Linked DNA regions of Pararhizobium sp. A13. The protein of the gene in region 2 interacts with the protein of the main gene of each other region in a pairwise test. Links are inferred from orthologs where the notes say so. Each region holds a gene or a part of one and is shown on either strand. Other genes may lie near its edges.

Region 1 (14,550 bases), 3.5 Mb from region 2 along the record:
ACTGCCCGCGCCGCAGGAGGGCGGAACGACCGGAGTGCCTGCTGAGCAGCAGCCGACGGTCCAGACGCCGCAGCAGGGGCTCGACTTTAATACGCTGCCCGGCGTTGCGCCGCAGTAAGACGTTGACCGGTCAATGCCCCTGAAGCGGCTGCGGTCTTTGCTGGTCCACGACCGGTGGACCAAAGGCAAAACGTGAGCAGCCGAATGGCGGGCAGGTGAGCGAAATCTGTCCGGCTTCAAGCCCGGTGCGTCTTGATCCAGTTCAGCACATGGACCCGGAGCGCCGAGGAAAGATTGCTGTCGGCTAGGCGTCCATCGTCAATTTCGGCGATCAGCTGCGCAAGCGCGATTTTCCGGGTGTCGGCGATCGTCTTCAATTCCAGCCAGAAGGGCTCTTCCAGCGAGAAGCTGGTGCGGTGGCCATGCAGTGTCGCGGAATGCTTGCGGATCAACGATCGTGCCTCAGGAAATGAATCAGGTCGTTTGGAATTTGATTCCGGCAGGCTCTTTAACCCATTGATCCGGTTTTGAAATGAGGGCCTTGATCGGGCCCGGAAAGCCTATGCCTTATCGTCGGTCTGACCCGGCGCCGTCTCGCGCCGGCCGTGCTCATGCGCCTTTTCAGCCCTGTCGTTCAGCGTCCTGGTCAGTTTTTTCTCGGCCTTGGTCCGGCCGAAGGAAATACGATTCTGCTCGGCGAGCTTGTCCTTTTCCGTCCGCGCCTTCTGCTTGCGGAACTGACGGAGATTGACGACGTCGCCGGCCATGAGGGGACCTATCTTAAAGAATGGCTTCAGTTCTTCTTGCGGAAGGAATCGAGCGAGATGACCGAGCCGCTCTCCTTCTTGCCGTCATCGCCGGACTTCGCCGCGGTGTCGGTCTCGGAATCGGCCGTCTTCTCGGTCTGCGTGATCGGATAGGCGGTGATCTCGGCGCCTTCATCCTCCTCAGTCGCGGCGACATCGAACTCTAACTCGAAATTGACCGAGGGATCGTAGAAGCCGCGAATGGCGTTGAACGGGATGACCAGCTTTTCAGGGGTATCGGAGAAGGACAGGCCGATTTCGAACTGCGTCTCGGTGACCTTCAAGTCCCAGAACTGATGCTGGACGACGATCGTCATCTGCTCGGCATATTTGGCTTTGAGGTGCTGGGAGATGCGCACGCCCGGAGCACCGGTGAGGAAGGTGATGAAGAAGTGGTGATCGCCGGGAAGGTGGCCTGTGGCTGCGACTTCGGTCAAGACCTTGCGAATGACGCTGCGAAGGGCGTCCTGCGCGAGAATGTCGTAGCGGATATGGTCTTGGCCCATAAGATCCCCGTCTTTCTTGTAACTCAACTCTGTCACACTCTATGCCGTCTGCTCTCTTAGCAGGAAAGTCCTCGCATACGAGTCAGTTGCATCATCTATAGACCATTTCAAGGCAGGGGAGAAGGTGAAGGCTTCTGTTGCCAGGTGCCTTCGGACCCCGCCTAAGAGTGCGACCCCTTAGGACTTGATTTGAAGTGTCACACCGCGATTAAGCAGCGAGACGAGCTTCCGCATAGTTGTCGTTTGCAACTACAATTTTAGCCCGATAACGGTGGTACAATGCCGAGCGAAAAGTCGATCTTTACACCCTTGTCGATCCTATTTCGCCCCCATCAAAAGCCGGTCTGTAAGTCATTGCTGACCGGTTTTTGGTGGAGGCGCCGGGTACCGCCCCCGGGTCCAATAGGTTTATTTCACCGCCTGTTTATCGCCATAGCCGCCCGAAGACGGCAAGTGACATATAGGTCTTAAATGGTTCCAAGAAAAGGGGCTTCCGGAAAATACAGTGTATGCTTGCTGCCAACCGCGGGCTGATTGACCTTGACTAGCCCGTCAGGCGTGAAAAAACTTGGCTTGCGCGCCTTTCATGAAGAACGGCTCTCGGCGTAAGCCCAGCCATGTGAGGAGACACCATGACGGATTATCTCGCAGATGTGCAGAAGTATGACAGAAGCGCCGATGAGGCCGTTGTGAACAAGATTGTCAAACATCTGGGAATCGCATTGCGCAACAAGGATTCCGCGCTCGTCTCCGCCACCGACCAGACGGAACTCGATCGCGTGAAGGAGAAATGGTGCGCCAAGAAGCTCGGTGTCACCGGGCCGGATGCGGACGCGGCCGTCGATGCCGTTGCCAAGACCATGGCCGGCGACCGGTCGAAGTCGCGTGTGACGTTCTATTATCTGGTGGCAAAACAACTCGGCAAGCTCGCGACGCTCTAATCTAGAGTGCCAGTTACAACGGCCTTGGGGAAACCCGGGATTTACCGATTGGTTCGCCGCCAACTTGGGCTTATTTTACCCGCAAAACGAATCGGCGGCGGACCCATGCAACAATATCTCGATCTTTTGCGTCAGGTGATGGAGACCGGTTCCGATCGCGGCGACCGGACGGGAACGGGCACCCGCTCTGTCTTCGGCTATCAGATGCGCTTCGACCTGTCTGAGGGCTTCCCGGTCCTGACGACCAAGAAGCTGCACCTGAAATCGATCATCCACGAACTGCTCTGGTTCCTGAAGGGCGACACCAACATCGCCTATCTCAAGGAAAACGGCGTCAACATCTGGGACGAATGGGCGAACGAGAACGGCGACCTCGGCCCCGTCTACGGCTATCAGTGGCGATCCTGGCCGACCCATGACGGCCGCCATCTCGACCAGATCGCGGCGCTCGTCGAGGGCCTGAAAAAGAACCCGAACTCCCGCCGTCATATTGTCTCTGCCTGGAACCCGGCGCTGGTGGACGAGATGGCGCTGCCGCCGTGCCACTGCCTGTTCCAGTTCTATGTTTCGGACGGCAAGCTGTCCTGTCAGCTCTATCAGCGCTCGGGGGATATCTTCCTCGGGGTACCCTTCAACATCGCCTCCTATGCGCTGCTGACGCTGATGGTGGCGCAGGTTTGCGGCCTTCAGCCTGGGGATTTCGTCCATACGTTCGGGGACGCCCATATCTACCACAACCACTTCGATCAGGTGCGCGAACAACTGGCCAGAACGCCGAAACCTTTGCCGAAGATGCACTTGAACCCGGATGTGACGGATCTATTTTCCTTTAAATTCGAAGACTTTGAGCTGACCGGCTACGAAGCTCATTCACATATCAAAGCGCCGGTTGCAGTGTGACGCGGGCAAGCGAGGCGACGTGATGACGTCGCCTGCATCCGGACGGTTTGGGAGGACCACATGCTGACACTGATCCATGCGCCCTTGTCGCGCTCGGGCCGAATCCTGTGGCTGCTGGAAGAGTTGGGGGCGGAATACGAGGTTCGTTATGTTTCGATCCGCCGCTGGGACGGTTCGGGCGGGCCGGACGACAACAATCCGCATCCGCACAAGCAGGTTCCCGCCCTTTTGCATAACGGCTCGCTGGTCACGGAATCAACCGCGATCGCGCAGTATCTGACGGAACTCTTTCCGGATTCCGAGATGGGGCGGCGACCGGAGCATCCGGAGCGGGGTGCCTATCTGTCCTGGCTTGCCTACTACGCCGGTGTGATCGAACCCGTGGGAACCGCCTTCATCAGCGGCCTGACGCAGACCAGTCCGAACCTTGCGAAAGGCTATGAGGATATGTGCGCGCACGTGGTCGCCACGCTTGACAGGCAGCCCTATTTGCTCGGCGCACAGATCAGCGCGGCCGATCTCATGCTGGGCGGCGCGCTTGCGTGGATGCGCAAGCTGCTGCCGGAAAGCATAAGCGTCGATCGTTACGTGAAAACATTGACATCGCGCCCCGCGCTTGCCCGTGCCCGCGAGATCGACAGCAAGCCGGACGGATTTCATGAGTGAGCCGAAAGTTACCATCGTCGTTGCCGTCTCATCAAACGGTGTGATCGGCCGCGACGGCGGGTTGCCATGGCATCTGCCGACCGATCTCAAGCGCTTCAAGGCGCTGACGCTTGGAAAACCGGTGATCATGGGGCGCAAGACCTGGGCGTCGATCGGAAGGCCGCTGCCCGGGCGGCCCAACATCGTCATCAGTCGCGATCCGGATTTTCGCGCCGAGGGTGCGACGGCCGTCCGCTCGCTGGAAGAAGCCGTCACGTTGGCACGGCAGCAGGCAAGAGCCCTCGGGGTCGATGAGGTCTGCGTCATCGGCGGCGGTGAAATCTACCGGCAGGCCATTGGTGCTGCCGACATCCTGCACATCACGGAAGTGGCTGCGGAGGTCGGTGGCGACACACGCTTTCCGCCGGTCGATCCCGCCGTTTTCGACAAGATCGTCGATGAGCCGTTACCGCAGGGGGAAAAGGACAGCCATGCCATGCGGTTCTCGACCTGGCGGCGCAAAAGCTAAGCAAAGATAACTATTTTGCCGGATTTACGGTGAAGTTGGATGCGCCGCGTTGAAAGCCGTTCTGGAGATACCTATAACGGGTTCACATCACGGTCCGCGGCGTGTCCGCGGGGTGTCGATCCTAGAATTTTTCAGTGGAAGAGGTTTGAATGCCCTGGAGCAATCAGAACGGCGGCGGCGGCGGTCCTTGGGGCGGCGGCGGAAACAAGGGGCCCTGGGGCCAGGGGCCGAACCGCCCGCGCGGTGGCCGTGGCAATGGCGGTCCGCCGGATCTCGAGGAAATCTTCCGCCGGGGACAGGATCAGCTGAAGAACGTTGTGCCGGGCGGTTTCAACGGCGGTGTTGCCGCGATCATCGGCCTTCTTGTTGTCGGCTTTGTGCTGATCAATTCGATCTACACCGTCCAGCCGGACGAGCGCGGTGTCGAAATGCGGTTCGGCAAGCCCAAGGAAGAAATTTCCATGCCGGGTCTGCATTACCATTTCTGGCCGCTTGAAAAGGTCGAACTGGTCAAGATCACCGAGCAACAGCAGAATATCGGCAGCAAGTCGGGCCTCGGCAGCCAGTCGTCGGCCGGCCTGATGCTGTCCGGCGACCAGAACATCGTCAACGTGCAGTTCTCCGTGCTGTTTTCCGTGACCGACCCGAAGGCCTATCTCTTCAATGTCGAGAACCCGGCCGAGACACTGCAGCAGGTTGCCGAAAGCGCCATGCGCGAGGTGGTGGGGCGCCGTCCGGCGCAGGACATTTTCCGCGATAACCGTCAGGCGATCGCGGCCGACGTGAAGACGACGATCCAGGCTACGATGGATACCTACGGCGCCGGCATTTCCGTCAACACGGTTGCCATCGAAGATGCGGCACCGCCACGCGAAGTGGCTGATGCCTTCGACGAAGTGCAGCGCGCCGAACAGGACGAAGACCGTTTCGTGGAAGAGGCCAACCAGTATGCCAACCAGGTGCTCGGCAAGGCCCGCGGTCAGGCCGCCCAGCTCCGCGAAGAGGCTGCCGCCTACAAGGGCCGTGTCGTCAAGGAAGCGCAGGGTGAGGCGCAGCGCTTCATCTCGGTCTACGACGCCTATGCCAAGGCGCCCGACGTGACGCGCAAGCGTCTCTATCTCGAAACGATGCAGAGCGTTCTCGGGAAGTCCAAGAAGGTCATCCTCGACGAGAAGAACGGGCAGGGCGTGCTACCTTATCTTCCGCTCAATGAAATCGGCAAGCCCGCACAGTCGGGAGGGGCCCAGTAATGAACAATCGTCTCCCCTATATTCTGATCGGCCTCGCGCTTGTCCTGATGACGGCCTATTCCTCCGTCTTCATCGTCAACCAGCGCCAGCAGGCGATCGTCGTTCGTTTCGGTGAGATCAGGGACGTCAAGAGCGAGCCGGGCCTCTACTTCAAGCTTCCCTTTGCCTTCATGGATGCCGACCGCGTGCAGTATGTCGAGAAGCAGGCGCTGCGCTTCGATCTCGACAACATCCGCGTCCAGGTCTCCGGCGGCAAGTTCTATGAGGTCGATGCCTTCGTCGTCTACAAGATCGCCGATCCCCGTCGCTTCCGCGAAACGGTTTCCGGCGATCGGGAATCGGCCGAATCGCGGCTGCGTACCCGCCTCGACGCTTCGCTGCGCCGGGTTTACGGTCTCCGCGGCTTTGAATCCGCACTTTCCGAAGAGCGGGCATCGATGATGCGCGAAGTGCGCGCTGACCTGAAGACCGATGCTGAATCGCTCGGTCTCAACATCGAAGATGTCCGTATCCGCCGCACCGACCTGACGCAGGAAGTCTCGCAGCAGACTTTCGAGCGGATGAAGGCCGAGCGTCTGGCGGAAGCCGAGTTGATCCGCGCCCGGGGTATCGAGAAGGGCCAAACGCGCCGCGCGGTTGCTGATCGTCAGGTGGTCGAGTTCATCGCCGAAGCGCAGCGCGATTCGGAAATCCTTCGCGGTCAGGGCGAGGCCGAGCGGACCGGCGTCTTTGCCGATGCCTTTGCGCGCGATCCGCAGTTCTTCGAGTTCTACCGCTCGATGACGGCTTATGATCAGGCGATCGGCAGCCCGGATACGACGCTGGTGCTGTCGCCGGACTCGGAATTCTTCCGCTATTTCAATAGCTCGGACGGGACTTCTGTTCCATCGGTCGCTCAGCCTGCGACAGGAAACTGATCAGCGCAATGAGTGATTTTCTGACAGGAATTGCATTTTTCCTGATCATCGAGGGGCTGGTGTACGCACTGGCCCCTTTGGTTTTGGTGGAAATGGCGAAACGATTGCCCCATATTCCGGAGCAACAGTTGCGGCTGTTCGGACTTGTCTCCGTTGCCATCGGCGTGGCACTTGTCTGGATGGTTCGAGGATAGAAAATGACCCATAAACTGCTGATCCGCCTGGTGGACGCCGAATATGCGATCACGAGGCTCAACATCGGAACGCCGCTGCCGGAATGGCTGATGGGGCCGGGGTTCTGGACCGTATCGAGTTCGCGCGAGGAGATGACGCTGGTCTGTCGTGCCACCCGTATTCCCTCCAACGTCCAGTCATCCGGCGGCTGGCGCTGTCTGCGCATCGAGCAGCATTTCACCTTCGAGGTTCCGGGCGTACTCGCCTCCGTGCTGAACCCCTTGTCGGATGCGGGCGTCGGCATCTTCGCCAATTCGACCTTCAGCACTGACTATGTGTTCATCATCGGCTCGGACCTCGACAAGGCCGTAGCGGCGTTGAAGGCCCACGGTCACGAGATCATGAGTTGAGCAGGGTCTGCGCCAGATCGTCCTTTTCCTCGCTAACGAAAAGATGACTGGACGCGTCCCAAATCCGCCTTATCTTCAAACAGATTCTAGGCCACATTGCGCGGTAGAAAAGACTGGCGGAGACACGATCCCGCAGCCGCGGCGCCGGCACGACGAAACGATTTCCTGCCGGTCCGTCTTTCTCCGGCGTGCCATCCCTAATCGAGAGGACCCCATGGGCTTGTCCATCCGCGCTTCCTTCTTCCGCACCGCAACGCTGGCGGCAGGCGCCGCGCTCATGATGAATTCCGTGTCGCTGCCTTCCATCGCCGCAGCCCAGACAAAGGCGCCGGTGGCGACGCAGCATGGTCCGGATTCGGTTGCCGACCTCGCGGCCGGGCTGCTAGATGCCGTCGTCAACATATCGACCTCGCAGAATGTGAAGAACGATGACCAGGCGCCGATGCCGCAGGTGCCGGAAGGCTCGCCATTCCAGGACTTCTTCGACGAGTTCTTCAAGGGCCAGGGCGGCGAAGGCGGCAACCGCCAGCGCACCGTCAATTCGCTGGGCTCCGGTTTCGTCATCGACCCCACTGGCTTCATCGTCACCAACAATCATGTGATTGAGGGCGCCGACGACATCGAGGTCAATTTCGCCAATGGCACCAAGCTCAAGGCAAAGCTGATCGGTACCGACACGAAAACCGATCTTGCGCTGTTGAAGGTGGAGCCGAAGAAACCGCTGACCGCCGTTCCGTTCGGCGATTCCCGCCAGATGCGCATCGGCGACTGGGTGATGGCGATCGGCAACCCCTTCGGGCTTGGGGGCACGGTGACGGTCGGGATCATTTCAGCCCGCGGCCGCAACATCAACGCCGGCCCCTATGATAACTTCATCCAGACGGACGCGGCGATCAACAAGGGCAATTCCGGCGGTCCGCTGTTCAACATGAGGGGCGAGGTGATCGGCATCAATACGGCGATCATTTCTCCGAGCGGCGGCTCGATCGGCATCGGATTTTCCGTTCCGACGGAACTGGCACAGAACGTCATCAACCAGCTCAGGGAATTCGGCGAGACCCATCGGGGCTGGCTCGGCGTGCGTATTCAGCCGGTGACGGACGAAATTGCCGAAAGCCTGAAGATGGAGACGCCGAAAGGCGCGCTTATTGCCGGCATCATCAAGGGCGGCCCGGTTGATGGCGGCACGATCAGGACGGGCGACGTGATCGTCAAGTTCGACGGACGCGACGTTGTCGAAATGCGCGACCTGCCGCGTGCCGTCGCCGAAAGCGCGGTCGGCAAGGCCGTCGATGTCGTCATCATTCGCGACGGCAAGGAGATGACAGTCAAGGTGACGCTCGGCCGTCTTGAGGATGGCGAAAATCTCGCGGGCGCAGAGGCGGATCAGACCCCGCAAGCCCAGGAAGGAACGGACCAGGCTGAGCCGCCGGCGGCTGAACTGCCAGCTTCCGACATGGTGCTCGGAATGAAGCTCTCGGTTCTCGATGCGGAAAGCCGCAAGACCTATGGCATTTCCGAGGATGTCGAGGGTGTCGTCATTGCCGAGGTGCAGCCGCAGTCGGCCGCGGCGGAACGGCGGATCGCGCCGGGCGACGTGATCGTCGAGATCGGCCAGGAGGCTATGAAGACGCCGGAGGACGTGTCGGCGCGGGTCGAGGAACTGAAGGCCGACGGACGGCGCAACGCGCTCCTGATGATTGCCAACAAGACGGGCGAGTTGCGGTTCGTCACCGTGCGGATGGAATAGGCTCGGGTCCGCAGCGCCGCGCGTCCGATATGACGCGGAGGAGTTCTGCAGTAGTGATCGCGGAAGAAATTGGAAGGCGGGCTGAAAGGTCCGCCTTTATCGCGCCAGCCATTCTTTTCGGCTGATGGCATAGAGTACATGATGCTTGAGTTGCGGCGCCGTGTCCGGCACGCGCGGATGTTCGAAGTCACGCGCCGGGTCTCGCCGCATGCCGATGCGTTGCATCACCGCCGTCGAGCGCGTGTTGTTTGCCACCGCAAAGGAGACGATTTCCCCAAGGCCGTGCTTTTCGAAGCCATGCCGCAGCATCGCTTCCGACGCTTCCGTCGCGTAACCCTGCCGCCAGAAACGAATGGCCAGCCGCCAGCCGATTTCGACTGTGCCGTTTGGCAGGAACGGCTCAAGGTCCGTGCGCGCCAGCCCGAGAAATCCGATCGGCTCATCCGTTTCTTTGAGCGCCAGTGCGAAAAAGCCCAGGCCGGTTTCACTGATCCGGCGCTGGACTTCGTCCATCAGGGCATCGGATTCCTGGCGCGAGCGTTGGCGCGGAAAGAATTCCATGACCTTTGGGTCGGCGTTGATTTCGGCAAAGAGCGGCCTGTCTGTCTCCAGCCAGTTGCGGATGCGCAGGCGCTTTGTTTCCAGAACGATCATAAAACGAAATCCGTTTTCCTGTAGCCCTGGATGTAGAGGAGGGCGGTGAGGTCGGCGTGGTCGATGCGGATTTTCACCTGCGAGGAGACGACGGGCTTGGCGTGCAGCGCGACGCCGGCGCCGGCGAGATGCAGCATGCCGAGATCGTTGGCGCCGTCGCCAACGGCGAGCGCTTCAGCCGTCGAGATGCCAAGCCTGGTGGAGATATCGACGAGCGCATCGACTTTGGCCTGTTTACCGAGGATAGGCTCGGCAACAGTGCCGGTCAGACAGCCGCCCTCTTCGAGGAGGATGTTGGCGCGGTTCTCGTGGAAGCCGAGTGTTTCGGCGATCGGGCCGGTGAAGACTGTGAAGCCGCCCGAGACGAGAGCGGTGTAGTAGCCCTTGGCCTTCATCGTCGCAATGAGTTCCTTACCGCCTGATGTAAGCGTGATGCGCTTGGCAATGACATCGCCGACGACGGTGACCGGCAGGCCCTTGAGCAGGGCGACACGCTCGATCAGTGCCGGTTCGAAGGCGATCTCGCCGTTCATGGCCCGCGCCGTAATGGCCGCGACCTTGTCCTTGAGGCCAACTTCGGCGGCAAGCTCGTCGATGCATTCCTGGCCGATCATGGTCGAATCCATGTCGGCAATCAGAAGCTTCTTGCGGCGCGTCTCGGCATCCTGCACGACGACATCGACCGGCGCATCGCCGACGACGCCACGCAGCAGCGCTTCCTGCCAATCGGGATTGGCACCATCCTTCAGCGCGATGTCACAGGCGATACCGTCGGCGAGCCAGTAAAGGCCGGAGGCATCGACGGCGGCGGCGGCCTCTTCGGCGAGCGCCGGTGTCAGAACGGGATTTGACGGATTGGCAACAAGCGTGGCAACGAAGGCCATGATGAAAAACCTTGAGATTGGACAGGACGCGATCCTGATAACCGGGCCGACCGCCAGCGGCAAGTCCGCTTTCGCCATGGAGATGGCCAAGCGGCACGATGGTGTGGTCATCAATGCCGACAGCATGCAGGTTTACGACACGTTGCATGTGCTGACGGCGCGGCCGTTCGAACAGGAAATGCAGGGCATTCCGCATCATCTTTACGGCCATGTTCCGGCGTCGCAGCTCTATTCCACCGGCGAATGGTTTCGCGATGCGGTCAAGCTCTTGCAGGCCGTGCGCGGCGAGGGGCGCATTCCGGTCTTCGTCGGCGGCACCGGGCTTTATTTCAAGGCGCTGACCGGTGGCTTGTCCGATATGCCCTCGGTTCCCATCGCCATACGCGGCGATGTCCGTAAGCGCCTGCAGGAAGAGGGGGCTGAGGCGCTGCACGCCGTCCTTTCGCAAAGGGACCCGGAAACCGCCGAGACCCTGCGGCCGGGCGATGGCCAGCGCATTGCCCGGGCTTTGGAAATCTTCGAGGCCACGGGGCAGTCGATCCGGGTCTTCCAAGCGCAGCAGGGCCTGGTTGCCATCGATCCGGAAAAAGCGCTCAAGGTCGTCGTCCTGCCGGAACGTGACGGACTGCGCCAACGGATCGACCGGCGCTTTGCCCAGATGCTGGATGGCGGCGCCGTCGAGGAGGTTGAGGCGTTGCTGTCCCTTGATCTAACGGCCGAGATGCCGGCGATGAAGGCGATCGGCGTGCCGCAGATTGCCGCCATGCTGGCCGGGACGATGACGAGGGCCGAGGTGATTGAAACCGCCTCCGCTGCGACGCGCCAATATGCCAAGCGGCAGATGACGTGGTTTCGCAATCAACTGGACGAGAGCTGGCTGCGCTGGGATCTGGACGCGGGTTCGTGAGACCCTGTGGCGCTTCTAGGTGACGACGCGGCCAAACCGGGGATGATCTACTTGCGGATGATGCTGCTCAACGGTTTCTTCAAGAGGCTTTCGCGCAGGGATGGCCGGGGCTGGTCCGATCCGGGTTGGGCAAAGCTTGGGGTGACGCGCGGCGCAGGCGCCCGGTAAGGCTCCGGCTTCGGCTGGGCCGGAAGGTCTTCCGAGAGCAACTGATTGCGGATCTGGTTGAAACGATCGAGTTGTGGGTTGACCGGCTCCGCCCGCGGCAGCATGGCCGGGTTGTATGGTTCGATAGCCGGCGCGTCGCCGTCGCTTCTCGGGACCATCCCGATGCCGCCGGCTTCCTGCTCGTCAGCGAAGTCGTCATCGATGGGCGCGCTGTCTTGCGCAAGCGCGCCCATGCTGGCGGAATAGGCCTGCTGGAAACCGGAAATGTCGGGGCCGTTCAGGGCGCGCATCCGTGCCACCACGGAGCGCAGATCGACGGTGTCGGGGGTTTCGTCCGTTGCCTTGACGCCGACGCCATTGGCTTTCGGCAGGTTCCTTTCGTCGACGCGGGTAAAGCGCATACGCATCGGCACCGCCACCGCCTCGCCGAAGGCGATGGCTTCGCCATTGCCGATCGACGAGATGAAGCTGGTCGTCGAAATCGACGAGTTCGGGATGGCCGAGCGGATGATGTCCTGGTCGCGATCATTGGACAGGCGCATGGCAAAGACGGTCGAACATTGTGACAGGATGGTCGGATCGAGTTCGCCGGGACGCTGTGTAATGATGCCGAGCGAGACGCCGTACTTACGACCTTCCTTGGCGATGCGGGCAATGGCCTGGCGGGTCGGAACGAAGCCAAGGCTGATATCGGCCGGGACGTAGCGGTGTGCCTCCTCGCAGACGACGAGCATATGGACACCGCCATTGCTCCAGAGGCCGATTTCGAACGCCATGCGGCAAAGCACGGAGGCGACCGAATTGACGACTTCCGAGGGGATGCCGGCCAACTGGAACGTCGTCACCGGCCTGCCGTCTCCCGGAATGCGGAAGATCTTGGCGATCGTCTCGAGGATCGTGTCGGTGATGGTGTTCGACGAGAACATGAAATTATAGCGCGGGTCGTTGATCGCGCCGATCACCTTGACCTTGAGCGAGCGCAGATGCGGCTTCTCGTTGCGCCCTTCCAGCCGCCCGATGCGCTCGTCGATCAGTGCCAAAAGATCGGCCATGCGGTAGGGGACAGGGGTGTCGGCGGTGATCGAGCTTTTTTCGCTGGTCCGGCGTGCAAGACCGGATTCCGCCGAGCCCTTGAATGCCTTTTTCGCTTCCGGAATGACATCCCGAAGGATGTCGAGTTCTTCCGGGATGGCCGGCCGGCCGCGAAAAATGACTTCGGCGAACTCCTCGAGCTTCATCAGCCAGAAAGGCAGATCGAGATTATCGGTATCGATGACGACAGCGATATCGGGAAAGGCAGCCGCGAATTCGTTGTGCGGATCGAGAATAAGCACACGCAGTTTCGGATCCGCCGCGATTGCCTTGCGCAGCAGCAAGCTGACGGCCGTCGACTTGCCGACGCCGGTTGTGCCGACGATGGCAAAATGCTTCGAGAGCATTGAGGGTACGTGAATGGTGGCGTCGAGGCTCTCATCCTGGGTCAACTGGCCGATAACGCAATTTTCGTTCTTACCGGTGTCGTAGATGCGGGCAAGGTCGGCCGAGCGAATGCGGTGGGCAATGGCGCCGAGATAGGGATATTGGCTGATGCCGGCGGAAAATTCCTCGCGGCCGGTCGGGCCGACATGGACTTCGCCCATCAGTTCGACTTCGATGCGGAAGGTATTGTCGAGTTCCTCGCCCCATTCGTTGGTAGCGGTCTGCATGGAATAGACGAGGGCGACGACGCGGTTCTCGCCGACACTGATCGAGATCAGCCTGCCGACGGACCATAATTCGGTCAGCGCGGTCTCACCGTTTTCCGCCAGAGCAGCAATCGTTGCCCGCGAACCGCTGCACGCAACGACGCGGCCAAGGAAGCGATTGCCCCGTTTCAGGGTATCGCGCCGATCCTGTTCTCCAGCACTGATCGATGAATGAAGATCGCTGTTCAGCAATACGAAACCTCTACCCAAGAGTTTGTCATATTACGGGAAGGGATTTAACAAGTTGTTTCTTGGGCTTGGGCCAGTTTGTGCCGTTTTGGACCCGCGCCGGTTGTTTTCGGGAAAGGCGTTGACGGGGTCTGCATTTCTGGTTATCACTGCGCCCCATGAAAAAGATCGTTGCAATTCTTGTGGTGGGACGGCGCATGGGCAGGATGGTTTAACCATCCGGCGATAGCCACCCATGCGCAAACACGAGGCCCTCACAGGGCCTTTTTTTATGCCTCCAAACACGATACTCACAGCCAAAATCGCGAAACATGGACGGAAACAGGCCAATGAGCGGCACAGACAACCAGACGCAGGGCAACCAGACGCAGGGCAACCAGATGACAGGGGCGGAAATTGTTCTTCAGGCACTGAGGGACAATGGCGTGCAGCATATTTTCGGCTATCCTGGCGGCGCCGTCTTGCCAATCTATGACGAAATCTTCCAGCAGGACGATATCCAGCACATCCTGGTGCGCCACGAGCAGGGCGCTGGTCACATGGCCGAAGGCTATGCCCGCTCGACCGGCAAGGTCGGCGTCATGCTGGTGACCTCCGGTCCGGGTGCGACCAATGCCGTCACGCCGTTGCAGGATGCGCTGATGGACTCGATTCCGCTCGTCTGCCTGACCGGCCAGGTTCCGACATCGCTGATCGGCTCGGACGCCTTCCAGGAATGCGATACCGTTGGTATCACGCGGCCCTGCACCAAGCACAACTGGCTGGTCAAGGACGTCAACCAACTGGCCGGCATCATCCACGAAGCCTTCCGCATCGCCCAGTCCGGTCGTCCGGGGCCAGTCGTCGTCGATATTCCCAAGGACGTCCAGTTCGCCACCGGCACCTATACGCCGCCATCGGCCGCCAAGGTCCAGCACAGCTATCAGCCGAAGGTGCAGGGCGACATGCGCCGCATCGAGCAGGCCATCGAACTGATGAAGGGCGCTCGCCGCCCCGTCATCTATTCCGGCGGCGGCGTCGTCAACTCCGGTCTGGAAGCGTCGCATCTGCTCCGTGAACTGGTGGAGTTGACGGGCTTTCCGATCACCTCGACGCTGATGGGGCTCGGCGCTTATCCGGCTTCCGGCAAGAACTGGCTCGGCATGCTGGGTATGCACGGCACTTATGAGGCCAAC
Region 2 (14,533 bases):
CCATGTTGACGTCGGAGACCTGGCTGCGGATGAGACCGGCAAGGGCCGCACTCGTCAGGGCCTTGGTGTTCATACCGGCGGTAGCGCCATCGTAAAGGATCTCGATTTCCTTGATCGCGCTCTCCGTCACCTGACCGACAAAGGCGCCGAGAACGTCGGCAAGCTTGATGAACGGTTTCAGGATCGGCGCTTCTTCCGCCGTGATGGAAGGCATGTTGATCGCGTTCGAAACCGCGCCCTTGACCAGATAGTCCGACATCTGTTCGGCAACCTGCAGGGCGACGTTCTCCTGCGCTTCCGTCGTGGAGGCGCCGAGATGCGGCGTGCAGACGACGTTCGGCAGGCCGAAGAGCGGGCTTTCCGTCGCGGGCTCGACTTCGAACACGTCGAAACCGGCACCGGCGACATGACCGGACTTGATGGCGTCGGCGAGGGCATGCTCGTCGACCAGGCCGCCGCGGGCACAATTGATGATGCGCACGCCCGGCTTCGTCTTCGCCAGCGCCTCGCGGTTAAGGATGCCGCGCGTCTTGTCTGTCATCGGCACATGCAGCGTGATGAAATCAGCCTGGGCAAGCAATTCGTCGAGCTCGACCTTGGTGACGCCCATTTCTTCGGCGCGTTCCTTCGAAAGGAAGGGGTCATAGGCGAGCACGTGCATCTTCAGGCCGATGGCGCGCGAGCAGACGATCGAGCCGATGTTGCCGGCGCCGATGACGCCGAGCGTCTTGCCGGTGATCTCGACACCCATGAACTTCGATTTTTCCCACTTGCCGGCCTGGGTCGAGGTATCGGCCTGCGGCAGTTGGCGGGCGACGGCAAACATCAGCGCGATGGCGTGCTCGGCCGTCGTGATCGAGTTGCCGAACGGCGTGTTCATGACGATGATGCCGCGGCGCGAGGCGGCGGGGATATCGACATTGTCGACGCCGATGCCGGCGCGGCCGATGACCTTGAGGTTTGTCGCAGCCGCAATCAGCTTTTCCGTCGCCTTGGTGGCGGAGCGGATGGCGAGACCGTCATAGTTGCCGATGACTTCCGCCAGCTTGTCCTTGTCCTTGCCGAGCTTCGGCTGGAAATCGACTTCGACGCCGCGATCGCGGAAGATCTGGACGGCGGTTTCCGACAGTTCATCGGATACGAGTACGCGAGGTGCCATGAGAGGCCTCCATTGGTTTCGTCAAAAATTGAAAGGATATGGAAGACCGCGCCCTGTTGGCGCGGTCATAAGCCGGTCAGGCCGCAGCCTGTGAAAGCGTCGCCTTCTGGGTCGCGAAGGCCCAGTCGAACCAGGGCATCAGCGCCTCGAGGTCGGCCGTTTCGATCGTCGCGCCGGCCCAGATACGGAAGCCGGACGGAGCATCGCGATAGGCGCCGATATCGTGGGCAACAGCCTGCTTTTCCAGAAGCGCCACCATGCCCTTCGCAAAAGCGTCCTGCGCGGCAGCGTCGAGTGCCGCAACGTCCTTGTCGACGATCTTTAGGCAGACCGACGTATTGGACTGCGTTGCTTCCACAGCGGCCAGGTTGGCGATCCAGTCCGTCTTGGCGACGAAATCATGGATGACCTGCGCATTGGCGTCGGCACGGGCGATCAGCGCCTTGAGGCCGCCGACCTTCTTTGCCCACAGGAGAGCATCGATGTAATCCTCGACGCAGAGCATCGACGGCGTGTTGATCGTCTCGCCCTGGAAGATGCCTTCGATGATCTTGCCGCCCTTGGTCATGCGGAAGATCTTCGGCAGCGGCCATGAAGGCTCGTAGCTTTCCAGCCGCTCAACAGCGCGCGGCGAGAGGATGAGGATGCCATGCGCGCCCTCGCCGCCGAGAACCTTCTGCCAGGAGAAGGTGACGGCATCGAGCTTGGCGAAGTCAAGTTCCTGGGCGAAGGCGGCCGAAGTCGCATCGCAGATGGTCAGGCCCTTGCGGTCGGCCGGAATGAAATCGGCATTGGGAACGCGGACGCCCGAGGTCGTGCCGTTCCAGGTGAAAACCACGTCACGGTCGAAATCGAGCTTGGAAAGATCCGGAAGCAGGCCATAATCGGCCACGATCTTGCGGGTGTCGGGGAGCTTCAGCTCCTTGACGACGTCGGATACCCAGCCGGAGCCGAAGCTTTCCCAGGCGACCATATCGACGCCGCGCGGGCCGAGTAGCGACCAGAGCGCCATCTCAACGGCGCCGGTGTCGGACGCGGGCACGATGCCGATCCGGTAATCCGCCGGCACTTCCAGAACTTCGCGGGTGAGGTCGATGGCTTGCTTCAGCTTGCTCTTGCCAACTTTGGCACGATGCGAGCGACCGAGGGCTGCATCAGAGAGCGCATCGAGCGACCAACCGGGACGCTTCGAGCAGGGGCCAGAAGAAAAATGGGTGTTTGCCGGACGCAATTCCGGCGTAGCAGGGGTCGTCATCTGAGCTATCCTTCCAGATAGAAAGCCTCTCGTTAGGGAGAGGTGGCCTGCCGCCGTGAATATTGCGGACCGGGAAGGAAGTCAACAAACTTATGTCGCTGTTGAAAAGATTTTTGGCGCTGATGAGCGTCTTCGGGCGGTGGCCGCTCGGGCTACCAAAGTGACAGACGCAGGCCGACGCGAACCTCGTGACGGCCGAGGCCGTCGTCGAAAGCGTCGATATCGCTGCTGCCGAACATGTCGCCGTCGGCAATCTGCGAGTAGCGGTAGCCGAAATCGAGCTTCAGGCGCTCCGTCATGTCGTAGGAAACACCGGCCATCAGGGCATAGGTGAGGCGCCAGCTGCTGTCGCCCTCGAAGGACTGCGTGGCCGCGGCGGCACCCGAGCAGGCGGCAGCGCCTGCAACGCAAGTGGTTGTCAGCGAGACATCGCTCCAGCGCAACTGGGTCACGCCGAGACCGGCGCCAAGATAAGGCGTGAAGCCGGCCAACGTGGCGAGATCGACATAGCCGTTCGCCATGATGCCAATCGCACTGTAATCAGCGCGCAGGCCCCCCGCGCAGGACGTGCCTGCGGCTTCGCCGGCGCAGGGAACGTCCGCTTCACCCCCACCATCGAATTGTCCATCGAAATAGTCGCCGGTCAGATCAGCGCGGAACATGTCGTTGAACTGATAGCCGACACCCAGGGCGCCAGAGAAGGGTTTGCCGAAGCGGGCGTCGTCGAAAGAGGCCGTGTCCGTCGTGCCCGTACCGGCGTCGAACAGGCGAAGCGAAGGATCGCCCTCCTCCGTCCAGCCGGCATAACCGAGATCGCCGCGCAGATAGAAACCCTCGGTTCCGGTTTCCACCGCAGAAATGGTCACTTCCGGCGCATCGAGCAGATCGTCCGCCGCCATCGCCTGACCGCCGATGAACAGCAGCGCAAGCGCGGATGCATTAAGGAAAATATGCCGCATCGTTCAGTCCCTGGAACAACCATTCGCGACGCCGGAGCCACCCGGCCTTGCCGCCTTTACGAGCGTTAACTATCGCAGCCCTCGGTTAACCACGGGTTAACCATGCTTCTTAACCAGGACCGGCATCAAAAACCGGAAAAGGCCGCCCGGAAACCGGACGGCCTTTGAAAGCGGGGTCTTTGAGTGCGGCTTACTTGTAGACGATAGGTTCGGCCGGCGGGTCATAGACGGGATCGCAATTCTCGCCGAAGGCATAACGCAGGCCCGCACGGCCTTCGTGCAGATCGAACCCCTTGTCGTAACCAGGGCCGCCGTTCGAAGCAAAGCCGAACATGTCTCCACCTTCGACGCGGCGGTAGCGGTAGCCGACGTCAGCCTTCAAAGCGCAGGTGAGGTCGATGGAGGCACCAAGCATCAGCGCATAGGTAAAGCGCCACGGATCCTCGCCGTCATGCTCGACCGTTGGGTCGCAATTGGTCGGATCCGTCGTGTCGCAACTCGTGTTGCGCAGGTTCCTCCAGTTGACCTTCGTGCCGCCGAGACCGCCGCCGGCATAGGCCGTGAACGAACCGTAGCTCCAGAAATCGACATAGGCGTTCGCCATCAGGCTCCAGGCCGACATCGATGAAACGTCCGTCGAAACGCAGGAGACCGCCACGCCACACGAGCCGGACGTGCTCCCATGGAAATCGGACTTGCCAAGATAGTCGAGCGTCACGTCCGTGCGCAGATACTGGTTGATCTGATAGCCGACGCCGACGCCGAGCAGATAGGAATTGTCGACTTCAGCGGAATCGAAATCCTCCAGGTTGCTGTTGGAGCCCTGGAAATAGTGCGCGCCACGCAGATTTTTTTGGGAAAATCCCGCATCACCGCGCAGATACCAACCGCTGGCCGCGGCCACGTCTACCGGCTGCTGGTAGGGCTCCTGCGCGTCAACCGGCTGCTGATAAGGCTCCTGCGCGAGCACCGGCGTACTGACGAGCAGCACTGCCGCAATGCCACTCCAAATCCTCTTCATGGCCTCACTCCAATATTTCTTGTTGCTTGGTCAGCCGAGACACGGCCTCCAATGTAGGATGTTGAGTTGGATCATGAATAGGAAAGGTTAAGGTGTAATTAACTACAAAAATTTACCGTAACTATTAATAGGTTTGCTTGACGCCACAGCAACGCCCGGCATTTTCCTAACAACAGGTAAAAAAAGACCGGGCATAGCCCGGTCTTTCTCGGTGTCTCAAAATCGATTGGTATCAGGCGACGTTGCGAACGGCGCTGATGACGCTGATCAGCTCGTCGACGATCCGTTCGACCTGCTCCCGGTCGTCGCCCTCCGCCATGACGCGGATCAGCGGTTCGGTACCGGACGGGCGGATCAGCAACCGGCCATTCTTGGCAAGTTCCGCCTCCGCGTCGGCGATGGCCTGACGAACGGTGACGTTTTCGAGCGACATGCCGGACGAAACCCGAACGTTCTTCAGAACCTGCGGTACCGGGTCGAAACGGTGACAAACTTCGCTGACCGATTTTCCCTGACGCTTGACACAGGCGAGAATCTGCAGCGCCGCGACAAGACCATCGCCGGTGGTGCCGAAATCCGAGAGGACGATGTGGCCCGATTGCTCGCCGCCGACATTGAAGCCGTTCTGGCGCATGTGCTCGACGACGTACCGGTCGCCGACCTTGGTCCGATGCAGGTTGAGACTGCGTCCCTTGAGATAGCGCTCCAGGCCAAGGTTTGACATGACGGTCGCAACGATGCCATCGCCACTCAGCATGCCTTCGGCCGCCCAGCTATCGGCGATGACCGCCATCAACTGGTCGCCATCGACAATCTTGCCATGCTCGTCGACGATCAGCACGCGGTCGGCGTCGCCATCGAGCGCAATGCCGATATCGGCACGCACTTCATGCACCTTCTTCTGCAGTGCCTCCGGATGGGTCGATCCGCAGTCAAGATTGATATTGATGCCGTTCGGCTCGTTTCCGATCGTCACGACATCCGCACCGAGCTCCCACAGAGCGAGCGGCGCAACCTTGTAGGCGGCGCCATTGGCGCAGTCGATGGCGACCCTCAGGCCCTGAAGCGTCACGTCGCGCGGCAACGTGCGCTTGGCATGTTCGATATATCGATAGATGTCGCCTTCGACGCGCTTGGCCCTGCCAATCTCCTGCGACTTGGCGAGCTGCGCCGTCATGTCCTTTTCGAGCAGTTCCTCGATCTGGCCTTCCATCTCGTCGGACAGCTTGTAGCCATCCGGGCCGAACAGCTTGATGCCGTTGTCCTCGAAGGGATTATGCGAGGCGGAGATCATCACGCCGATATCAGCGCGCAGCGACCGCGTCAGCATGGCGACGCCAGGGGTCGGGATAGGCCCCAGAAGGAAGACATCGAGGCCTGCGGCAGTGAAACCGGCCACCAAAGCATTTTCCAGCATATAGCCCGAAAGGCGCGTATCCTTGCCGATCACCACCCGGTGCCGGTGCGCGCCGTTGCGAAAGATCGTACCGACGGCAACGCCGACGCGCATGGCGAGATCCGGCGTCATCGGAAACAGGTTCGACTGTCCGCGGATACCATCCGTCCCAAAATATTTGCGCTTCATAAAAACTCCAATTCTTGTCAAAGGCGCCACTGCCGCGTCAAATCACAGGCCTGCCAGGGAGCCGCTTTCCGCAACACCGGCCTTCCGGATCACATTTGCAGGCGCCAACGCCTCGCGTTGCGATCACGCGGAAAACTGCGCATGGGGTATTTTATTGCCATAAAACCTTCGCAACAACATCCCGTGTATCATCAGAATTCATTACAGCGCGTTACCAAGCGGGGAACCGGTTACGCTGAATTGTTCAGGACAAACAAAAACCGCCGCATCTTTCGGCGCGGCGGTCCTATTTCGCATTTGTACTCGGGGTAAGTCTATTGCGGCTGCGGCTCGAACCCGCCTTCGGCCTCGTCGCCCTTATGGCCGACGGAACCATCCTTCTTCACGCCCGCGGACGGAACGGCCGAGCCACGATGCGGTGGCGAGTCGTCGCCGAGGTCACGCGCCGGCTTTTCGCCACGGATCAGCGCCTTGATTTCGTCGCCCGTCAGCGTCTCGTATTCGAGCAAGCCCTCGGCAATCGCGACGAATTCGCCATGCATCTCGGTGATGATCCGCTTGGCTTCGAGGTATGCCTCATCGATCAGGCGGCGGATTTCGGTGTCGATCTTCTGCGATGTCGCCTCAGAGACGTTCTTGGTCTGAGAAACCGAGTGGCCGAGGAAAACCTCCTGCTGGTTCTCGCCATAGGCGACCTGCCCGAGCTCATCGGAGAAGCCCCACTGCGTCACCATGGCGCGAGCAAGCTTGGTTGCCTGTTCGATGTCGGACGATGCGCCGGAGGTGATGTTTTCCTTGCCGAAGGTGATTTCCTCGGCAACGCGGCCGCCCATCATGATCGCCAGGCGCGACACCATCCACTTGTAGCTCATCGAATAGCGGTCGCCTTCGGGAAGCTGCATGACCATGCCGAGCGCGCGGCCGCGCGGAATGATCGTTGCCTTGTGCAGGGGATCGGCAACCGGAACCTTAAGCGCCAGAATGGCGTGGCCCGCTTCGTGATAGGCGGTCAGCTTCTTCTCGGCTTCGGTCATGGCGGAGGAGCGGCGTTCCGCGCCCATCATGATCTTGTCCTTGGCGTCTTCGAATTCCTGCATCGTGACGACACGCTTGTTGCGGCGCGCAGCCATCAGGGCGGCCTCGTTGACGAGGTTCATCAGATCGGCGCCCGAAAAGCCGGGCGTGCCGCGCGCGAGAACCTTCAGATCGACATTCGGCGCCAGCGGCACGTTGCGGATGTGCACCTTCAGAATGCGTTCGCGACCGTTGATGTCGGGGTTCGGAACGACGACCTGGCGGTCAAAGCGGCCCGGGCGCAGCAGCGCCGGGTCGAGAACGTCCGGGCGGTTGGTCGCGGCGATCAGGATGATGCCTTCATTGGCTTCGAAACCGTCCATCTCGACCAGCAACTGGTTGAGGGTCTGCTCGCGCTCGTCGTTACCGCCGCCAAGACCGGCGCCGCGATGGCGGCCGACGGCGTCGATTTCGTCGATGAAGATGATGCAGGGCGCATTCTTCTTTGCCTGCTCGAACATGTCGCGCACACGCGATGCGCCGACGCCGACGAACATTTCGACGAAATCCGAACCGGAAATGGTGAAGAAGGGCACATTCGCTTCGCCGGCAACGGAGCGGGCGAGCAGCGTCTTACCCGTGCCGGGGGGGCCGACGAGCAACACGCCGCGCGGGATGCGGCCGCCGAGACGCTGGAACTTCTGCGGATCGCGCAGGAATTCGACGATTTCCTCGAGATCCTGCTTGGCTTCGTCAACACCGGCGACGTCGTCAAACGTCACGCGACCATGCGCTTCGGTGAGCAGCTTCGCCTTGGACTTGCCGAAACCCATTGCGCCACGCGAGCCGCCCTGCATCTGCCGCATGAAGAACAGCCAGACGCCGAGGATGAGAAGCATGGGCAGGAGCGTGCCGACATAACTCAGGAAACCGGAGGAACCGTCGGTTTCGGGGCGAACCGTCACGGTTACGTTCTTGGCTTCCATGCGTTCGGTCAAAGCCGTATCGATCGCAGGCGCATAAGTCTGGAAGGTCGCGCCGCTTTCGGTATAGGAACCGATCACCTTGTTGCCGGTGATCAGCACTTCCTTGACGCGGCTGCCATCGACATCCTTCAGGAACTGGGAAAAGGGAATATCCTTCGACCCGGTGCGCTCGGTCGGCTGCTGAAACATGCTGAACAGCGCGATCAGCAGCAGGGCAATGATTGCCCAAAGGGCAAAATTTCTGAAATTAGGGTTCATCGAACTCCCCGGAACCTGTCGCAGCCCGCAATGATTTGTGGCTGCATTCTTATGTCTAACATAGGGTTGCGCGACCGGCTTGCCAAGGTAAACTCAGGTTCAACCTGTCTTTTCCGTCAAAACATCGTGAACCGGAGGAGCAAGATACCGGTCACGGCCAAAGAGCGCAGCGATGCTATCCGCCATCATCAGGTCGAAACGCGGCAAAAAGGTGTCGTAAAGGCCGATACTGCTTTCGACCAAGGCCGCGGGCGACAAGGGGGCCCGGCCCACCGAAGAGAAGGCCGGGGCCGATTTGGCCGCGCGTTTGAGGATCGCGTCAGGGAGACCTGCGGCAATCGGTCTCGCCGCGAGTTTCACCGCATCGACACCGCCACCAACCATCAATGGCACCACACCGGTATTCGTGACGATGAAGCGGCCGTCCCAGATCGCTTTCTGATGAGGCAGTATAACCAGATCGGGCAGATTTCTTGCCTCCCGATAGAGATAGAGGCCCGAACGGCGGCGGTCGAAGACGACGCGCCCGGCCGTCATCCGGCCATCCCGCCCCTCGGCCAGGAACGCGACTAGCCGCGCCGCGGTTTCTCGGCCCGGCAGATGCCGCCTGCCGCCCATGACCGCGGTGAGCGACAGAATTGCCCGGCGGCAGTCCGGATCGGACACCTTCTCGGCGAGCACCGGTTCGATCTGCGCGGCAAGCCCTTCGAAAACGACGGCATGCCGCTCAAGCAGACTGGCGGCACGCGCGCTGGAACGACGGCGCACTTCGGCCGCAACGGTGAATTGATCGGTGGTCGATTGGGCGTCATCTTGGAGCGCCTGCCGAACTCGGACACGCTCGAAGCGCAGATTGGCATTGCTCGGATCATCGAACCAGTCTTCGCCCCGGAGCGTGAGATAGTCGCGGATATCGGCCCGGCGCTGCCTGAGAAACGGCCGCAACACCCAGACGCGGCGATCGACAAGCATTCCATCCGCCATCCCCGCCAGGCCGGGCGCATCCGCCTGCGAGCGGCTTTGCCGCATTGTGACGGTTTCGGCCTGATCGTCGGCCGTGTGGGCCGTCGCGATGCACTGCGCACCCATCTCCTCGGCAGCGTCAGACAGCAATTTGTAACGCGCCTCGCGGGCTGCAGCCTGAAGGCCCGTTTCCGGCTTTTCGCCCCGCCACTGGCGCGTGAGATGGGGGATTTTCCTGCCCGCGCAAAAATGTGCGACGGCACGCGCTTCATCGGCAGATTCCGGCCGCAAGCCATGGTCGATGGTGCAGGCGGACAGGGAAAAAGCGGAAAAGCCGCCGCGCGTGATCGCTTCGTGCAGCGCAAGCAGCAGGCCTTTCGAATCGCTACCGCCGGAAACGGCGGCGAGGATCATGCCGGGCGTCTTGAAAGTCGAAAGAAACTGTTTCGCCGCCTCGACAATGGCGTGCGGCGCGGCGCGATCTGCATCAGCAGGCAAGGCGGCTCTGTTCGCTGGTAACCTTGGCCTTCACTGCCTGGGAAGCTTTGGGATAGCGCTTGTTGACCTCGCGCAGCGTCGCGCAGGCTGTATCTTTGTTGTCGAGAGCAGCGAGCGACATGCCGAGCTTCAAGAGCATTTCCGGCGCCTTCGGCGACTTGCCATAGGTCTGGTGCGCATTCAGGAAGGTCTTGGCCGCGTCGTTGAACTTGCCCTGCGAATATTGCGCTTCGCCCATCCAGAAGCTGGCATCGGCCGCTTTTTCGCCATTCGGAAAGACATCCAGATAGTCGCGGAATTCGTTTTCGGCCTGACTGTAGTCGCCGGTCAGGACATGCCCGTAGGCCGACTGGTAGAGATCGCCGGGATTGTCCAGCGCTGCCGTCTGCTGCTGGCTGTCCGGGGTCTGGTTGATGCCCTGATCGACACCCGGAAGCGTCGCTTCGAGGCCGGTCGTGTTTCGATTCGCCGCAACGGGATTGCCGTTTTCATCGAACACGATCTCGCCGAGGGTTGTCGGCGGAGCGCCCGTGTTACCGCTCGCAGTAGTGTCCGATCCCAAACCTGCGTTGGGATCGGTTGCCGCTGCCTGATCATCCGTTGCCGGCACGCCGGTGGATGCAGTGTCGTTTGTCGGCGGCGTTTCCACCTGGCTCTTCTTGGTAGAGCCCGACTTGCCGCTTTCCAGGTCCTGGAAGCGGAACTCGTTGTCTTCCTGGAACTTGCGGATCTGTTCCTGCATCTGCAGGAGCTGGAAGCTCATTTCCTCGATACGCCCGTTGAGCGAGCGGATCTGTTCCTCGAGCTGCCCTATGCGTCCGATCTCGCTCGACTGGACCTTCAGCAGCGGCGCCTTGCCCGGCGACTGGGTCTCGCCGTGAATTGCGCGGTTAAACAGCGCAGAAAGCGGCATGGCGGTAACTGTCTGGCCAAAGCCCGCAAAGGCGGTCAGGCCGATCAATCCCGCCACGACAAAATGTTTCATGTCATGTGTCCCGTTTGAATATATTCCACTCTCGCCCGCAGCCGGTGCAAATCGGCCTTCGGGTGATTGCCGCACAGTTTTCCAATTGGCCTCAAAAAGCAACGGAGTTCGGTGAAAGTGTGACAAAAAAGAAAGGACGGCCTGAAGACCGCCCTTTCCATAAGCTTTTTCCGATGTGCGGCAATTACATGCCGGCGCCACCGAGAACCGTGACGGCGCGGCGGTTCTGCGACCAGCAGGAAATGTCGTCGCAGACGGCGACCGGCTTTTCCTTGCCGTAGGAGATCGTCTTCATCTTGCCGGCCGGGATACCGCGCGATGCGAGGTAGTCGCGGGTTGCAGCAGCGCGGCGTGCGCCGAGGGCAAGGTTGTACTCGCGGGTGCCGCGCTCGTCGGCGTGACCTTCGATCGTGATCGCATAGTTCGGGTAGCGCTGCAGCCACTGAGCCTGCTTGTCGAGGGTTGCCTGCGCATCGGCACGAATCGAGGTGGAGTCCGTGTCGAAGAAGATGCGGTCGCCGACATTGACCGTGAAGTCCTGCGTCGAGCCCGGCGTCGCTGCGTTCAGGCCGAGTTCGCCAGCGCTGTTCGGCAGGTTCTTCTTTGAGGCGCAGCCGGCAATGGCGAGCGTCATGAAAAGGGCAACCATGACCGGATTGCGAGCGATGGTTTGCATGCGGCCTTCGGCCTTGGCGTGAATGCGGCTCATGGGCCGGTCTCCTTGGATGTCTAAATTCAGGGTTGCCAGACTGTAACCGGAAGCGGTTAATCGACGTTCAACAGGTATGGTTAACAGAGTGTCAAAATATGCATGAAGGCTTGCTAGATCAGCCCTTTGCGGCGAGAAAGCGGCGGCCTCGCCACTTTCCTGCCGCATCGCAGCAACGCTATTCGAGCAGCGGCGACCAGGCCGGATCGGATGCAAAGCCCTGGGTGGAGATCAGCTGTTCGTTGTAGCCGGTCAGGTCGATCGAGTAGAGTTGTGGGCCGCCGGCACCGGCATTCTGACGGAAGAACATCAGGACGCGGCCGTTCGGCGCCCAGGTCGGGCCCTCGTTGTGGAAGCCCGTCGTCAGGATGCGTTCGCCCGAACCGTCCGGCTTCATCACGCCGATCGAGAACTTGCCACCCGACTGCTTGGTGAAGGCGATCAGGTCGCCGCGCGGCGACCAGACCGGGGTCGAGTAGGAGCCGTCACCAAAGGAGATGCGGTTCTGACCACCCCCGCCGGCGCTCATGACGTAGAGCTGCTGGCGACCGCCGCGGTCGCTTTCGAAGACGATCTGGCTGCCATCCGGCGAATAGGAGGGCGAGGTGTCGATCGCGGCCGTCGAGGTAAGGCGCGTCGTTGTCCGCGAACGCAAGTCCATCGTGTAGATGTTGGCGTTGCCTTCCTGCTGTAGGCTCATGATGACCCGCTGGCCATCCGGCGAGAAGCGCGGCGCAAAGGTCATGCCGGGAAAATTGCCGACGACTTCGCGCTGTCCGGTCTCGAGCTGCAGCAGGTAGACGCGCGGCTCGTTGCCCTCGAAGGACATGTAGGTGATTTCCTGCTTGTTCGGCGAGAAGCGCGGCGTCAGCACGATATCGTTGGAATTGGTGACCGCGCGGGCGTTGAAGCCGTCCTGGTCCATGATCGCCAGCTGCCGCTTGCGGGCCGTTTTCGGGCCGCTTTCGGCGACATAGACGATGCGGGTGTCGAAGTAGCCCTTTTCACCGGTGATGCGCTCATAGATCGCATCGGCGATGATATGGGCGACACGGCGCCAGTTTTCCGGCTGGGTAAAGAACTGCTGGCCGGTCATCTGCTGGCCGGCAAAACTATCCCACAGGCGGAACTCGGCCTTCAGGCGGCCATCACCTTCCTGGGTCACGCGGCCGGTGACAAGCGCCTGCGCATTGATGACCTTCCAGTCCTCGAAACGCGGTGCGGCATCCGGATTGCTGATCTTCTCGATGAAGGCGCCCTTGTCGATCGGCGCAAACAGGCCGGAACGCTTCAGGTCGGCAGCGACCACGTCGGAAATCTTCTGTCCCAGTTCACCCTGCAGGAAATCGGTGACGGCGATCGGCAAGGGCTCGACATTACCCTTGTTGATGTTGATTTCCACTAGCGCATGCGCGGGCGAGGTCAGCAGCGTGACCATCGCCGCGATCGCGACGAGAAAACGGAAGGGGTTTCGTTTCAGCATGGTTATAGAAGCCTCTCAGCCATTCATTCGTGTTCTGTTGTTAGAGCATTGCGCTCGGATCGAAATTGACGACGACATCACTCCAGGAATCGTATTTGTCAGCAGGCAAATCGGTAAACGGCGCGGATTTCATGATCGCGCGTCGGACGCTGCCTTCAAATGTACGACGCGCAGATTCCGTTCCGCCGGAAGCCACCACTTCGGGCGTGCCAATAAGCTCACCGTTTCTGTCAAGCTGCATGGAGACTCGAATCGTCAGTCCCTCTGCGCCAGACGTACCTGCGATAATCGACCAATTACCTTCGATTTTGCCTCTCAGTGCATCCATCTCGCTTTGGGAAAGCGTATTGCCCGTCGTCTTGTCGGCACCGGCGGCTGCCGGATTCTTAGCGCGCTTTGCGCCCCCGCCTGACGAATCCTGTTTATTGAGAAGCGCGGCAACCTCGTCAGCGTTGAAATCAGACTCCTTGGCAGTCGCGGCCTTTTTCTTTTCTTTCTTGTTTTCTTCGTTCTTGCGATCAGGCGTCTTGGCCGTCTGCGCCTGCTGCTCGACCTTCGGCTTCATGACCGGCGTCGGGATCTTGTCCGGCAGCGCCTCGGCTTCCGGATTTTCAGCGGGCTGCTCCTCGGTCGGCTTTTCTTCCGGCTTCGGGTCTGGCTTCACTTCCTGCTTGGGTTCAGGCAGCGAAGCGACTTCGGTCGCGGGCTCGGAGGCAGGCTTCTCTTCAGTGACCTCGGGGCTGTCTTCCTTGACAGGCTCAGGGGTGGGAACGGGCTTTTCCTCCGCCTTTATGGCGCCTGTCGATTCCTTTTCGATCGGCTTCGATTCCGGCTTGGGCGGCGTCTTCAGGTCGACATCGTTTTCACCGATGTTCTCGGCGTCCTTGACTTCCGTCGGCTTCTTGGTGGGTACCGCTGATGGCGTTTCCGCCTTCGGCGCTTCCTTGTCGCCCTGCTGAAGCTGGGTGAGCTCCTCGATCGGGACGATATCGACCGGCATCGACTCCAGATTGGAGACTTCGAACTTTTCGGGACTGCCAAGCGATACCAGCGCCCAGGTCAGCACCAGGGCGTGCAGCACAGCGGATGTGACGAGACTGGTCTTCATCGCAGCGCTCTACTGGTCCTTCTTCGGCTGGGTCACGAGGCCGATGTTCTTGAAGCCGGCCTCCTGGATGCGGGACATGACGTCGGCGATCACGCCGTAGGGCGAGGTGGCGTCGCCGCGCACAAAAATGCGCTCGCTATAGCCTGTGGTGGCGATCGCCTCGAGCTTGGCCGCGACCTCCTCGACCGGGATCGGCGTTTCCTGCAGGAAGACCTGGCCATCGCTCTTGACGGAGATGGTGATAGGCTGCGTTTCGGAATTGAGCGCTTTTGCCTGCGTTTCCGGCAGGTCGATCGGCACGCCGACCGTCATCATCGGGGCGGCGACCATGAAGATGATCAAGAGCACCAGCATCACGTCCACGAAGGGCGTGACGTTGATTTCGCTCATGATGGCCTTGCCGCGGCCGCGACGGCGGCGTCCGCCACCCGAGCCCTTCGATCCGCCTACTGCCATACCCATAGCAAATACTCCGTCTTTTCGGCCCGGTTACTGCGCGGCCTGGCGCGGCTGCTGCAGCTTCTCGTCGATCTGGCGCGACAGGATGGCC

The links.
Region 1: the proteins of ftsH (region 2) and WI754_RS18125 interact in binary tests that used the Escherichia coli proteins (3 or more experiments, as listed by UniProt). The link is inferred for Pararhizobium sp. A13 from one-to-one orthologs.

What each region holds. Positions count from the first base shown.
Region 1 is NZ_CP149510.1:3,674,063-3,688,612, reverse strand. Bases 4,536-7,535 are described here. They hold WI754_RS18125 (protease modulator HflC), read left to right. Parts: upstream 4,536-5,576; coding sequence 5,577-6,494; downstream 6,495-7,535. Other genes in these bases: WI754_RS18110 (DegQ family serine endoprotease), read left to right, coding at 7,293-7,535; WI754_RS18115 (ACT domain-containing protein), read left to right, coding at 6,692-7,078; WI754_RS18120 (DUF2065 domain-containing protein), read left to right, coding at 6,503-6,688; hflK (FtsH protease activity modulator HflK), read left to right, coding at 4,536-5,577. In the rest of the region: WI754_RS18175 (AsmA-like C-terminal region-containing protein), read left to right, coding at 1-118; WI754_RS18170 (ribbon-helix-helix domain-containing protein), read right to left, coding at 237-452; WI754_RS18165 (DUF4169 family protein), read right to left, coding at 561-767; WI754_RS18160 (SspB family protein), read right to left, coding at 794-1,312; WI754_RS18150 (DUF2853 family protein), read left to right, coding at 1,945-2,253; WI754_RS18145 (thymidylate synthase), read left to right, coding at 2,359-3,153; WI754_RS18140 (glutathione S-transferase family protein), read left to right, coding at 3,214-3,819; WI754_RS18135 (dihydrofolate reductase), read left to right, coding at 3,812-4,327; more of hflK, read left to right, coding at 4,477-4,535; more of WI754_RS18110, read left to right, coding at 7,536-8,828; WI754_RS18105 (GNAT family N-acetyltransferase), read right to left, coding at 8,925-9,482; phosphoserine phosphatase SerB, read right to left, coding at 9,479-10,366; tRNA (adenosine(37)-N6)-dimethylallyltransferase MiaA, read left to right, coding at 10,365-11,273; WI754_RS18090 (DUF87 domain-containing protein), read right to left, coding at 11,321-13,378; WI754_RS18085 (acetolactate synthase 3 large subunit), read left to right, coding at 13,705-14,550.
Region 2 is NZ_CP149510.1:183,105-197,637, forward strand. The notes cover bases 5,766-8,748. They hold ftsH (ATP-dependent zinc metalloprotease FtsH), read right to left. Parts: upstream 8,238-8,748; coding sequence 6,294-8,237; downstream 5,766-6,293. Other genes in these bases: glmM (phosphoglucosamine mutase), read right to left, coding at 5,766-5,979; tilS (tRNA lysidine(34) synthetase TilS), read right to left, coding at 8,337-8,748. Outside these bases: serA (phosphoglycerate dehydrogenase), read right to left, coding at 1-1,159; WI754_RS00920 (phosphoserine transaminase), read right to left, coding at 1,236-2,414; WI754_RS00925 (outer membrane protein), read right to left, coding at 2,567-3,373; WI754_RS00930 (outer membrane protein), read right to left, coding at 3,564-4,394; more of glmM, read right to left, coding at 4,627-5,765; more of tilS, read right to left, coding at 8,749-9,614; tol-pal system protein YbgF, read right to left, coding at 9,688-10,683; peptidoglycan-associated lipoprotein Pal, read right to left, coding at 10,868-11,392; Tol-Pal system beta propeller repeat protein TolB, read right to left, coding at 11,571-12,881; WI754_RS00965 (hypothetical protein), read right to left, coding at 12,916-13,983; protein TolR, read right to left, coding at 13,993-14,445; protein TolQ, read right to left, coding at 14,473-14,533. UniProt on the Escherichia coli protein: Acts as a processive, ATP-dependent zinc metallopeptidase for both cytoplasmic and membrane proteins. Plays a role in the quality control of integral membrane proteins.